Regions from separate parts of the Xanthomonas sp. SS genome, predicted to be linked through region 1. Evidence: predicted binding sites of a transcription regulator. Region 1 holds the regulator's gene; the other holds the start of a gene.
The links. Region 1 encodes FliA, which starts transcription of late flagellar genes. Its sites were predicted from a motif close to TAAAGTTTNNCNNNCNNNGGCCGATAA; they were not measured.
Positions count from the first base shown of each region.

Region 1 (6,152 bases):
GAGGAAGTCCGCGAGGAAGCCGACTTCTACGGCTCGATGGACGGCGCCAGCAAGTTCATCCGCGGCGACGCCATCGCCGGCATCCTGATCCTGTTCATCAACCTCATTGGCGGCATGGCGGTCGGCGTCCTGCAGCACGGCATGCCGGTGGGCCAGGCCGCGTCCACCTATACCCTGCTGTCGATCGGCGACGGCCTGGTGGCGCAGTTGCCGGCGCTGCTGGTGTCCTCGGCGGTGGCGATGCTGGTCACCCGCGCCTCGCGCTCGCAGGACATGGGCGCCTCGATGATGGGCCAGGTGTTCGGCCAGCACAAAGCGCTGGCGGTGGCCGCGGCGATCCTGGGCCTGGTCGGCCTGGTCCCGGGCATGCCCAACGTCGCTTTCTTGACGCTGGCGCTGATCCTGGGCCTGCTGGCCTGGAAAATGTGGAAGCGCAGCCTGCTGCCGGAAGAAGCCAAGCCGGATCCGGCGCAGCAGGCGGCCAGCGCCGGCGCCCAGGCCAACGCCGAACTGGGCTGGGACGAACTGCGCCCGATCGATCCGCTGGGCCTGGAGGTCGGCTACCGGCTGATCCCGCTGGTGGACAAGACCCAGGGCGGCGAACTGATGGCGCGGATCAAGGGCGTGCGCCGCAAGCTGACCCAGGACATCGGCTTCCTGATCCCGCCGGTACACATCCGCGACAACCTGGAGTTGCCGGCCAACGCCTACCGCCTGCTGGTGCACGGCGTGCCGGTGGCCACCGCCGACATCCACCCCGATCGCGAACTGGCGCTGGACCCGGGCGGCGCGCTGGGCAAGATCGACGGCATCGCCGGCAAGGACCCCGCGTTCGGCCTGGATGCGATCTGGATCCAGCCGCACCAACGCGCCCAGGCCGAGACCATGGGCTACACCGTGGTCGACCCGGCCACGGTGATCGCCACCCACCTGTCGCACCTGATCCGCGAGCACGCCCCGGAACTGCTCGGCCACGAAGAGGTGCAGCAGCTGCTGGCCACGCTGGCCAAGAGCGCGCCGAAGCTGGTCGAGGACCTCACCCCGAAGGCGCTGCCGCTGTCGGTGGTGGTGCGTGTGCTGCAGAACCTGCTGATCGAGAAGATCCCGGTGCGGCAGCTGCGCAAGATCGTCGAGGCGCTGGTCGAACAGGCCCCGCAGAGTCAAGAACCCGGCGTGCTCACCGCTGCGGTGCGCAACGCCCTGGGCCGGTTCATCGTCCAGGAAATCTCGGGAATGTCCGCCGAACTGCCGGTGTACACCCTGGCCCCGCAATTGGAACGTGTCTTGCAAGACTCTACCCAAGGCAACGGTGCCGCGCTGGAACCCGGCCTGGCCGAGCGGCTGCACCAGAGCCTGGCCGAATGCGTCAGCAAGCAGGAAGCGCGCAACGAACCGGCCGTGGTGCTGGTCCCGGCGCAAGTCCGCGCCGCGCTGGCCAGGCTGGTCCGCCACAGCGTCCCCTCGCTGTCGGTGCTGTCCTACAGCGAGGTACCGGAAGACAAGCGGCTGAAGCTGGTGGGAACGATCAGCTGACAGGCAGGGATTGGTGATTTGGGATACGGGATTCGCAACAGCGGACCCCGCGAGCGGAGAGAGACAGCAGTGAAACGATCGAAGACAACCAGAGCAAGGCGACCGGATACCAGCCACGTAACGGCGGCATCCGCGACCAATCCCCAATCCCCACTCCCGAATCCCGGCGTCCACCCATGAAGATCAAACGCTTCGTAGCCCCCGACATGCGCACCGCGTTCCGCATGGTCCGCGACGAGCACGGTCCGGATGCGGTGATCCTGTCCAACCGGCGCACCGACGAAGGCATCGAGATCGTCGCCGCCAGCAACTACGACGAAGCCCTGGTGCAGCAGGCGCTGGACGCGGCGCGTCCGGAAGAGGCGGCGCCGCGGCTGCAGGTGTCGGCCGCCAATCCGGCGCCGCGTGCGGCCAAGGCCGCCGCCAACCCGGCGATGGCGATGATGGCCGCGATCAGCGAGCGCCGTGCCCCGGCCGCCGCCATGGCCAACGCCGGCAGCACCGCGACAGTGGCGCAGGCCGCACCGGCGCGGCCGCTGACCCAGCCCGCCGCGATCGCCGCCTCGGCGATGCCGGCCGGCACTGCGCCGGCGCCGAGCCGTCCCGCCGCCGCGCCGCGGGCCCCTGCCCGGTCCCCGCCGACGCCCCCTTCGCCGAATTCCGCATTCCGAGGACGTGTTCCGCAACGCACCGATCAGCGTGCCGATGCCCAGCCCGTTCGCCGCCCCGGCCGCCCCGGCCGCCGCCGCCAGCGCCGCCGCGATCGCCGCCGAGGTGCCGGCCTGGCTGGAAGACATCGCCGCCGTGTCGCTGACCCCGGCCGCCGCGACTAGCGCCGCGAACGTCGTGCCGCTGCCGGCCGCCGCGCCTGCGGCCAGCGCCGGGATCCCGGCGCCGCCGACGCTGGCGCCGGTGGCCAGCTTCCCCGTCGCGCAGAACGACGAACAATTGACTCAGCTGCGCGACGAACTGGCGCTGATGCGGCAGATGATCGAGCGCGAGATGAACCGGCTCACCGACGAACGCCTGCGCGGCTCGCCGGTGCGCGCCCAGGCGCTGGAGCTGATGGACGACTACGGCTTCGACAGCGGCCTGACCCGCGACGTGGTGATGCAGATCCCCGCCGACCTGGAACTGCACCGCGGCCGCGGGCTGATGCTGGGGCTGCTGTCCAAGCGCCTGCCGATCGCCCCGCTGGATCCGATCGAGGAAGGCGGCGTGATCGCCCTGATCGGCCCCACCGGCGCCGGCAAGACCACCACCATCGCCAAGCTGGCCTCGCGCTTCCTGGAGCGCCACGCCGCCCGCGACGTGGCCCTGGTCACCACCGACACCATCCGCGTCGGCGGCCGCGAACAGCTGCACAGCTACGGCCGCCAGCTCGGCATCGCCGTGCACGAGGCCGACAGCGACGCCGCCCTGCAGCAGCTGCTGGAGCGCCTGCGCGACTACAAGCTGGTGCTGATCGACACCGCCGGCATGGGCCAGCGCGACCGCGCCCTGGCCGCACAGCTGCACTGGCTGCGCGCCTCGCGAGTGGTCCGGTCCTTGCTAGTACTCCCTGCCAACGCTCATTTCTCCGACCTGGACGAGGTGGTGCGCCGGTTTGCCGGCGCCGATCCGCAGGGGGTGATCTTGACCAAGCTTGACGAAACCGGGCGGTTTGGCAGTGCCCTGTCGGTGGTCGCGGACCACCGGCTTCCCATCACCTGGGTGACCGATGGTCAGCGCGTGCCGGACGACCTGCACCGCGCCAACGCCGCCAGCCTGGTATTGCGCCTTGAAGATTTGCGGCGCGCTGCCGATAAGCCCTGTACTCCGGAGCAGAACCATGCCGTCGCGTGATTACGCCAATCTGACCAATGCCTTCCCCCTGTCGGCAACGCGCAGCGAACCGCTGGGCCCGGTGCGCACGATCGCCGTGACCGGCGGCAAGGGCGGCGTCGGCAAGACCAACATCTCGGTCAACCTGTCGATGGCGCTGGCCGACATGGGCAAGCGCACCCTGCTGCTGGACGCCGACCTTGGCCTGGCCAACGTCGACGTGCTGCTCGGGCTGACCCCCAAATTCACCCTGGCCGACCTGGTCGCCGGGCGCTGCACCCTGGAAGAGGTGCTGATCGACATGCCCAACGGGCTGATGGTGGTGCCCGCCGCCTCCGGTCGCCGGCACATGGCCGAGCTGCCGCCGGCCCAGCACGTCGGCCTGGTCAACGTGTTCTCCGAGCTCAAGCGCGAGCTGGACGTGATGATCATCGACACCGCCGCCGGCATCACCGACAGCGTGCTGACCTTCTGCCAGGCCGCGCAGGACGCGGTGGTGGTGGTCTGCGACGAACCGGCCTCGATCACCGACGCCTACGCGCTGATCAAGGTGCTGTCGCGCGAACGCGGCGTGGACCGGGTGCAGATCGTGGCCAACATGGTCCGCGACCTCAACGAAGGCCGCCTGCTGTACGACAAGCTGAGCCGGGTGTGCGAGAAGTTCCTCGGCGACGTGTCGCTGAATTACCTGGGCTGCGTGCCGCAGGACGACTGGCTGCGCCTGGCGGTGCAGCGCCAGCAGCCGGTGGTCAAGGCCTACCCGTCCAGCCCGTCGGCGCAGGCGATCGCCGAGATCGCCCGCCGCACCTCGCGCTGGCAGGCGCCGACCGTGCCGCGCGGCAACGTCGAGTTCTTCGTCGAACGGATCATCCAGCGGGGGGTCGCCGCATGAACGCCGCCGCCCAATACCGCGCCGTGCAGCGCAACAGCTCCAACGACTACATCGCCCAGCATTCGGACCTGGTGCGGCGCATCGCCCACCACCTGGCGGCGCGACTGCCGGCCAGCGTCGAGATCGACGACCTGATCCAGGCCGGCATGATCGGCCTGATCGAGGCCTCGCGCAGCTACGACGCCGACCAGGGCGCCTCGTTCGAGACCTACGCCTCGATCCGCATCCGCGGCTCGATGATCGATGAGATCCGCCGCGGCGACTGGGTGCCGCGTTCGGTGCACCGCCGCGCCCGCGACGCCGCCTCGGCGATCCGCAAGATCGAGCAGAGCACCGGCCGCGCCGCCGCCGCCAACGAAGTGGCCGCCGCGATGGACATGCCGCTTCCCGAATACCTGCGATTGATGGAAGATGCCGCGCGCGGCCAGGTGCTGAGCCTGGAATCGCGGGTCGAAGACCACGGCGAGCTGGACACCATCGCCAAGGGCGGGCCCAATCCGCAGCAGATGCTCGAGCGCAGCGAGTTCGGGCGCGAACTGGGCAAGGCGATCGCGCTGCTGCCCGAGCGCGAGCAGCTGGTACTGTCTCTGTACTACGAACAAGAATTGAACTTGAAGGAAATCGGCGCGGTGCTCGGTGTCAGCGAGTCGCGCGTCTGCCAGATCCACGGCCAGGCCACGGTACGCTTGCGCGGACGCTTGAAAGCGTTCGAAGCGGCAGACGCCGGCCTGGAAGACGAAGAATAAGACCCAAGGGAGTTAGCGGTGAACAAGAACATGCGGATTTTGATCGTGGACGATTTCTCGACGATGCGGCGCATCGTCAAGAATCTGCTCGGCGATCTGGGCTTCACCAACACTGCAGAGGCCGAAGACGGCAACAGTGCGCTGGCTGCGCTGCGCTCGGCACCGTTCGAGTTCGTGGTCACCGACTGGAACATGCCCGGCATGACCGGCATCGACCTGCTGCGCAACATCCGTGCCGACGACAAGCTCAAGCACCTGCCGGTGCTGATGGTGACCGCCGAGGCCAAGCGCGAGCAGATCATCGAGGCGGCGCAGTGCGGCGTGAACGGCTACATCATCAAGCCGTTCACCGCGCAGACGTTGCAGGAGAAGCTGGGCAAGATCTTCGAACGCCTGGGAGCGACCGCCTGATGCAAGCCACCGCCGAACGCAGCGCCCTGATCGAACGCCTGCAAGGTGCGCTGGACGCACTGGAGCGCGGCGACGAAACCGCCTGGCGCAAGGAAATCGACACGCTCGCCGCCTGGCGCACGCGGCCGATGATGCAGGGCCTGAGCCGGCTGGCGCGCGACCTGGGCCAGGCGCTCGGCGAGCTGCCGGTCATTCCCAGCGAAGCCGGCGAACTGGACGACGCCTGCTCGCGCCTGGACCACGTGGTGGAGATGACCGAGAAGGCCAGCCACCGCACCCTGGACCTGGCCGAGGAATGCCGCGCGCTGGCCGAACAGCTGCGCGCCGGCGGGCTGACCGGCGACCAGGGCGAGATCCTCGACAAGATCCGCCACAACCTCACCGAGATGGCCCTGGCGCAGAGCTTCCAGGACCTGACCGGGCAGATCATCCGCCGCGTGGCGACCATCGTGCGCCGCGTGCACGAGGGCTTCGGCGCGCTCGGCCTGCCGCCGAAGGAAGACAAGAAGCCCGATGGCAGCCTGGCCGGCCCGGCGCTGGCCGGACTGGACCGCCACGGCGTGTCGCAGAACGACGCCGACGACCTGCTGTCCGGACTGGGACTGTAATGCCATGAGCGCCGTCCCCGACGACATCGCTGCCGACTTCATCATCGAGGCCCAGGAAATCCTGGACCGGCTCGGCGAGCAGTTGGTGTCGCTGGAGCAGGCGCCCGAGGACAGCGACCAGCTCAACGCGGTATTCCG
Region 1 covers NZ_CP051190.1:2,667,190-2,673,341, forward strand. Annotated here, with positions in the region: gene flhA (flagellar biosynthesis protein FlhA) at 1-1,533, shown strand, start outside; partial or broken gene flhF (flagellar biosynthesis GTPase FlhF) at 1,710-3,378, shown strand; gene HEP74_RS11080 (MinD/ParA family ATP-binding protein) at 3,365-4,249, shown strand; gene HEP74_RS11085 (RNA polymerase sigma factor FliA) at 4,246-4,995, shown strand; gene cheY (chemotaxis response regulator CheY) at 5,014-5,406, shown strand; gene HEP74_RS11095 (protein phosphatase CheZ) at 5,406-6,014, shown strand; gene HEP74_RS11100 (chemotaxis protein CheA) at 6,019-6,152, shown strand, end outside.

Region 2 (6,152 bases), 440 kb from region 1:
TCCCCGGTTTGAACGCGCTGCAGTTCACCAACACGCCCAATACCGGCGTGGTGTTCCTGACCCTGAAGCCGTTCGCCAAGCGCCACCGCAGCGCGCTGGAGATCAACGCCGAAATCAACCAGCGCATCTCGCAGCTGGGCGAAGGCATGGCGTTCGCGTTCATGCCGCCGCCGATCCTCGGCCTGGGCAACGGCAACGGCTACCAGCTCTTCGTCGAGGACCGCGCCAACCTGGGCTACGGCGCGCTGCAGAACGCGGTCAACGCGATGCAGGGCGCGGTGGCGCAGACCCCGGGCATGAGCTATCCGATCGGCACCTACCAGGCCAACGTGCCGCAGCTGGATGCCGAAGTCGACCGGGTCAAGGCCAAGGCGCAGGGCGTGGCCCTGACCGATCTGTTCGATACGCTGCAGACCTACCTGGGCTCGACCTACGTCAACGACTTCAACCAGTTCGGCCGCACCTGGCAGGTGATCGCCCAGGCCGACGCGCCGTTCCGCGAGAGCGTGGAGGACATCGCGCGGCTGCGCACCCGCAACGCCGCCGGCGAAATGGTGCCGATCGGCTCGATGGTGACGGTCAAGCAGACCTTCGGTCCGGATCCGGTGTTGCGCTACAACGGCTATCCGGCGGCCGACCTGGCCGGCGAGGCGGATGCGCGCGTGATGTCCTCGGCCGAAGCGATGGCCAAGCTCACCCAGATCGCTAAGCAGGTGCTGCCCAACGGCATGGAGATCGAATGGACCGACCTGAGCTACCAGCAGGCGAGCCAGGGCAAGGCGGCGATGGTGGTGTTCCCGCTGGCGGTGATGCTGGCGTTCCTGGTGCTCGCCGCGCTGTACGAAAGCTGGACGCTGCCGCTGGCGGTGATCCTGATCGTGCCGATGACGCTGCTGTCGGCGCTGTTCGGGGTGTGGCTGACCGGCGGCGACAACAACGTGTTCGTGCAGGTCGGCCTGGTGGTGCTGATGGGCCTGGCGTGCAAGAACGCGATCCTGATCGTCGAGTTCGCCCGCGAGCTGGAACTGCAGGGCAAGGGCATCGTGGAATCGGCGCTGCAGGCCTGCCGCCTGCGCCTGCGCCCGATCGTGATGACCTCGATCGCGTTCATCGCCGGCACCGTGCCGCTGGTGTTCTCGCACGGCGCCGGCGCGGAAGTGCGCTCGGCCACTGGCATCACGGTGTTCGCCGGCATGCTCGGCGTGACCCTGTTCGGCCTGTTCCTGACCCCGGTGTTCTATGTCGCCCTGCGCAAGCTGTCCGGGCGTCCCCTGGTGTCGCATGCGCCGGCACACGCCGATGCGCCGACCCACGCTTGATCCTTTCGTTCCCCCTTTTCAGGAAATCCGCATGAACACGACCCACAAGATCGCCCTCGTCACCGGCGCCACCCGCGGCATCGGCCTGCATACCGTGCGCCAGCTGGCCGAGGCCGGCGTGCACACGCTGCTGGCCGGCCGCGACTCCACCCGCGCCACGGCTGCCGCGCTGGAACTGCAGGGCGAAGGTTTGCCGGTGGAAGCGCTGACCCTGGACGTCACCGATGCCGCCAGCATCGCCGCCGCGGTGGCGGCGGTGCAGGCGCGCCACGGCCGACTCGACATCCTGGTCAACAATGCCGGCATCATGATCGACGACATGAAACTCGCGGTCTCGCAGCAGAGCCAGGACACCTGGCGCAAGACCTTCGACACCAACGTGTTCGGCCTGATTGCGGTCACCCAGGCGTTCCTGCCGCTGCTGCGCGCCGCGCCGGCCGCGCGCATCGTCAACGTGTCCAGCCTGCTCGGCTCGCTCGCCCTGCACAGCCAGCCCGGCTCGCCGATCTACGACTTCAAGATACCGGCCTACAACGTGTCCAAGAGCGCGGTGAACGCGTGGACCGTGCAGTTGGCCTACGAACTGCGCGACACCCCGATCAAGGTCAACACCATCCACCCCGGCTACGTGAAGACCGACATGAATTCCGGCGAAGGCGAACTGGAAGTGGCCGACGGCGCGCGCAGCAGCGTGATGATGGCGCTGCTCGACGCCGATGGCCCAACCGGTAGCTACACCCATGTGGGACAGGTGCTGCCATGGTGATCCGTCCCGCGATCGGCGCGCTGGCGTTGGCGCTGCTCAGCGCCTGCGCCAGCGTCGGCCCCAATTACCACGCGCCGGAACAGGCGCCGGTGACGCTGCAGGGTGCGGCGGCACCGGTGTTCGCGACCACCTCGCCGGTGGCGTCGTGGTGGGCGCAGTTCGACGACCCAGTGCTGGAACAGCTGGTGCACCAGAGCCTGGCCGCCAACCTCGACCTGCGCATCGCCCTGGCGCGGGTGCACGAGGCGCGCGCGGTCTTCGCCGAACGGCGCCTGGACCAGGCGCCGCACGTCACCGCCAACGGCGACTACAGCCGCGGCAAGGCGCCCGATGCGGACGCCGGCGGCGCGCGGGTGCTGACCGAGAGCTACAGCCTGGGCTTCGATGCCGGCTGGGAACTCGATCTGTTCGGACGCCAGCGCCGCGCCAGCGAGGCGGCGCGCGCCGACCTGGAAGCCGAGCAGGCCGGCATGGCCGATGCGCAGGTCACCGTGGCCGCTGAAGTGGCGCGAAACTACTTCGAGTTGCGCGGCGCGCAGAAGCGCATCGCGGTGGCGCGCACCACGCTGGACAACCTGCGCGATACCCAGCGCCTGACCGAGACCCGCTGGCAGCTGGGCGCCGGCAGCGAACTGGACGTGCAGAGCAGCCGCGCGCGGCTCAAGGCGATCGAGGCCGACATCCCGTTGCTGGAAGTCAGCGAAGCGCAGGCCCGGCATCGGCTGGCGGTGCTGCTGGGCCGCCCGCCCGGCGCGCTGGACGAGCTGCTGGCGCCGCGCGCGACGCCGGCCTACGCCCGCGCGCTGCCGCTGGGCGATACCACCCAGTTGCTGCGCCGGCGACCGGACGTGCGCATCGCCGAGCGCCGGCTGGCGTCGGCGACGGCGCGGGTCGGCGTGGCCACTGCCGACCTGTTCCCGCGGATCAGCCTCAGCGGCTTCGTCGGCTTCCTGTCCGGCGATGCCGGCTCGCTGCTGCAGGGCAGCAGCAAGGCCTGGTCGCTGACCCCGTCGATCAGCTGGGCAGCGTTCGACTTCGGTACCGTGCGTGCGCGGTTGCGCGCCAGCGAAGCGCAGGCCGACGGTGCTGCCGCCGACTACGAGAAGGCGGTGCTCGGCGCGCTGGAGGACACCGAGAACGCGTTGACCTCCTACGCCAAACAGCAGGCGCGGCTGGCGATCGTCGCCGAGCAGGCGCAAGCGGCCGGCCGTGCCGAAGCGCTGGCGCAATTGCGTTACCGCGAAGGGTCGGAAGATTTCCTGACCCTGCTCGATACGCAGCGCACCAAGCTGTCCGCCGACGATGCCCTGGCCGATGCCGAGGCGTCGGTTAACGTCGGCGTGGTGCGGGTGTACAAGGCGCTCGGCGGATGGGGCCAGGATGCGGTGCTGCCGCCAGAGGTGGCGCTGGCAACGCCGCCGCCGGCGCCGGTCGCGCACTGACGGCGCGGGCGTCTGCTCCCGGTTGGTCACAGGCCGCGGGATCGATCCGCGCGAAGCCGCTGCAGTCGCGATGGGCCGCAGCAACAACGCCCATCGCGACCGACGGCTTGCGCCAGGCGAGGGCGCTGCGGCTGGAATGCCGCGGCGCCTGCGCGGCAGCGCAGAGCGAGAACGCGCATGGCGGTGGCATCGGCATCCGGCTCGATGCCGATCCTGTTGCCGCCACCCGGGCAGCGCGACCGATCACTCCTGGGTCAGGTCCTCGGCGATCATGTAGGTGTCGCGGCCGCCGTTCTTGGCCTGGTACAGCGCCGCGTCCGCGCGCGAGAACCAATCCTGCCAGTGTTGCTCGCCGCACAGCATGGCCGCGCCGAGGGAGACGCTGATGCGGCCGCCGGGGCCGCGCAAGGCCTCGCGCGTGACCTGGTGCAGGCGCTTGGCGAAGGCGGCCAGCTCGCTGCGCGACTGCAGTCGCGTCACCACCACGAATTCCTCGCCGCCGAAGCGGAACACCTCGTCCGGCGCGCGCACCTGGAAGCGCAGCAGTGCTGCCAATTCGGCCAGCGTACGATCGCCGGCGGCGTGCCCGTAGAGGTCGTTGACCTCTTTGAAGTGATCGATGTCGATCACGATCAGCCCATGCCGGCGCGTCTTGCGGCGCGTATCGGCCACGCGCTGCGACAGGCTGCGTTCCAGCATGCGCCGGTTCGGCAGCCCGGTCAGCGCGTCGTGCGACGCCAGTTGTTCCAACTGCACGCGGTCGCCCTCCAGCCGCAGCGACAGCACATAGCCCAGGCCGGTGATCAGCAGCGACACGGCGATCAGCGAGAACGTGTGCTCGGCGCCGAGCAGGGTGCCCGGGGTGACCAGCATGATCACGATCAAGGTGGCGTTGCAGGCCAGCCCGACGCCGCGCGCGACCACGAAGAAGTTGCTCATCATCACCAGGTACAGCCACGGCACCGCGGCCTGCTGCAGGGCATGGCTGGCCAATGCGCTGCCCAGCAACCAGCTCAGGGTCAGCAGCGGGTCCATGCGGCCGTCGCCGCGGCGCAAGGCCAGCGAGGTCGCCAGCGCCGCCAGGCCGGCCAGCGTGGCGCCGGCGGCGGCGCTCCAGGCATGGCCCTGGAGCCACTGATAGGCCCCGAACAGCAACAGCACCGCGGCCGTGGTCGGCCCGAGGATCCTGATGATGCCGAGCCGGAAGTGCCGGCGCATCGAGGCGCTCACGGCCTTGCGGCGCTCTGCATGGCGCGCGCTATCGGCCTGGCGACGACAGGCTGGAGAAAGGCGAGAAAGGCGTACATGCGGGCATCGCGCTGCGTTAGGGTCGCAGTGGAGAAGCAAATTGTGTGCCGTCCGCCGCATCGGCCGCGTGAGTGCGGCAGCGCGGGCCGATCGCCGGGCAGCTGGCCTTGCCCTCGGGCGGTGCCGCGTGCCGATCCGCCATGCTCCTTAATTGGCAAAAGGCGTGAGCCGGCGCAGGGTGGGCGTTGCCCTTGGGCTTCACTCCCGCTGAGGCACGGGTACCGCAGCCGCTGCGGGAACGGTGCCGGCGACGCGGGCCATTTGCAGCCTGGCCGCCTGGCTCTGGTCGGCCGCCAGCCGCTGGCAGTCGTGGTGGAACGTGGCCTGCGGCAGGCGTTCGGCCAGGAAATCGACGAAGCTACGGATCGCCGGCAGCAGGCCGCGGCGGCTCGGGTAGACGAAATGCAGCAGGCCCTGGGCGGTGCTGTAGTCCGGCAACACCCATTCCAGCATGCCGTTGTCGAGCAGCGGGGCGCAGTATTGCTCGGGTAGCAGCGCCACTCCGCAGTGTTGCACGGCGGCGGCGATCAGCACCGAGAAATCCCCGCTGACCAGCCGTGGCACGACCTCGATCGCGGTCTTGTTGCCGTCGCCGTCGAGCAGTTCCCACAGCTGCGCGCCCTCGTGCTCGAATATCGACAACGCCGGCAACTGGGCCAGCTCCTGCAGGGTCTGCGGACGGCCATGCGTGTCCAGGAACGCGCGGCTGGCCACCAGCATGCTGCGCGCATGGCCGATGCTGCGCACCACCAGGGTGGCATCGGTATCGAGTTTGTCGCGCACGCGGATCGCCACGTCGTAGCCTTCGCCGATCACGTCCACGCGGCGGTTGGTCGCGGTGAGCCGCACCTGCACCTTGGGGTGTTCGAGCAGGAACGCCGGCAGGATCGGGCCCAGCACGTTCTGCGCCAGCGACACCGGGCAGCTGACCCGCACCACGCCGCGCGGCTCGGTGCGCAGTTCGTCGACCGCCTCCTGCGCGGCGCGCGCTTCTTCCAGCACCGCGCGGCAGTGCTGGTAGAAGCGCGTGCCGACCTCGGTGACCACGAAACGCCGTGTGGTCCGCTGCAGCAGGCGCACGCCGAGGCGCTCCTCGAGTTGGGCGATGCGCTTGCTCAGCCGCGACTTGGGCAGGCCCAGCGCGCGCCCGGCGGCGGAAAATCCGCCGTGTTCGACCACCGAGGCGAAGAAATACAGATCGTTGAGGTCGTGCAGGACGCCGTCCATCGTCGGGCTCATCGTTTCTTGTTGCGAACGATCAGTGTACTTTAGACGGGCTAATCGTTGGATTGTTTCGCGCGTATCGTCTTTGCCATG
Region 2 covers NZ_CP051190.1:2,226,413-2,232,564, forward strand. Annotated here, with positions in the region: gene HEP74_RS09155 (efflux RND transporter permease subunit) at 1-1,319, shown strand, start outside; gene HEP74_RS09160 (SDR family oxidoreductase) at 1,351-2,085, shown strand; gene HEP74_RS09165 (efflux transporter outer membrane subunit) at 2,079-3,527, shown strand; gene HEP74_RS09170 (GGDEF domain-containing protein) at 3,771-4,757, opposite strand; gene HEP74_RS09175 (LysR substrate-binding domain-containing protein) at 5,034-6,062, opposite strand.
Region 2: a site for FliA is predicted at 4,786-4,812, ahead of HEP74_RS09170 (GGDEF domain-containing protein). Genes of this name have one in related genera too.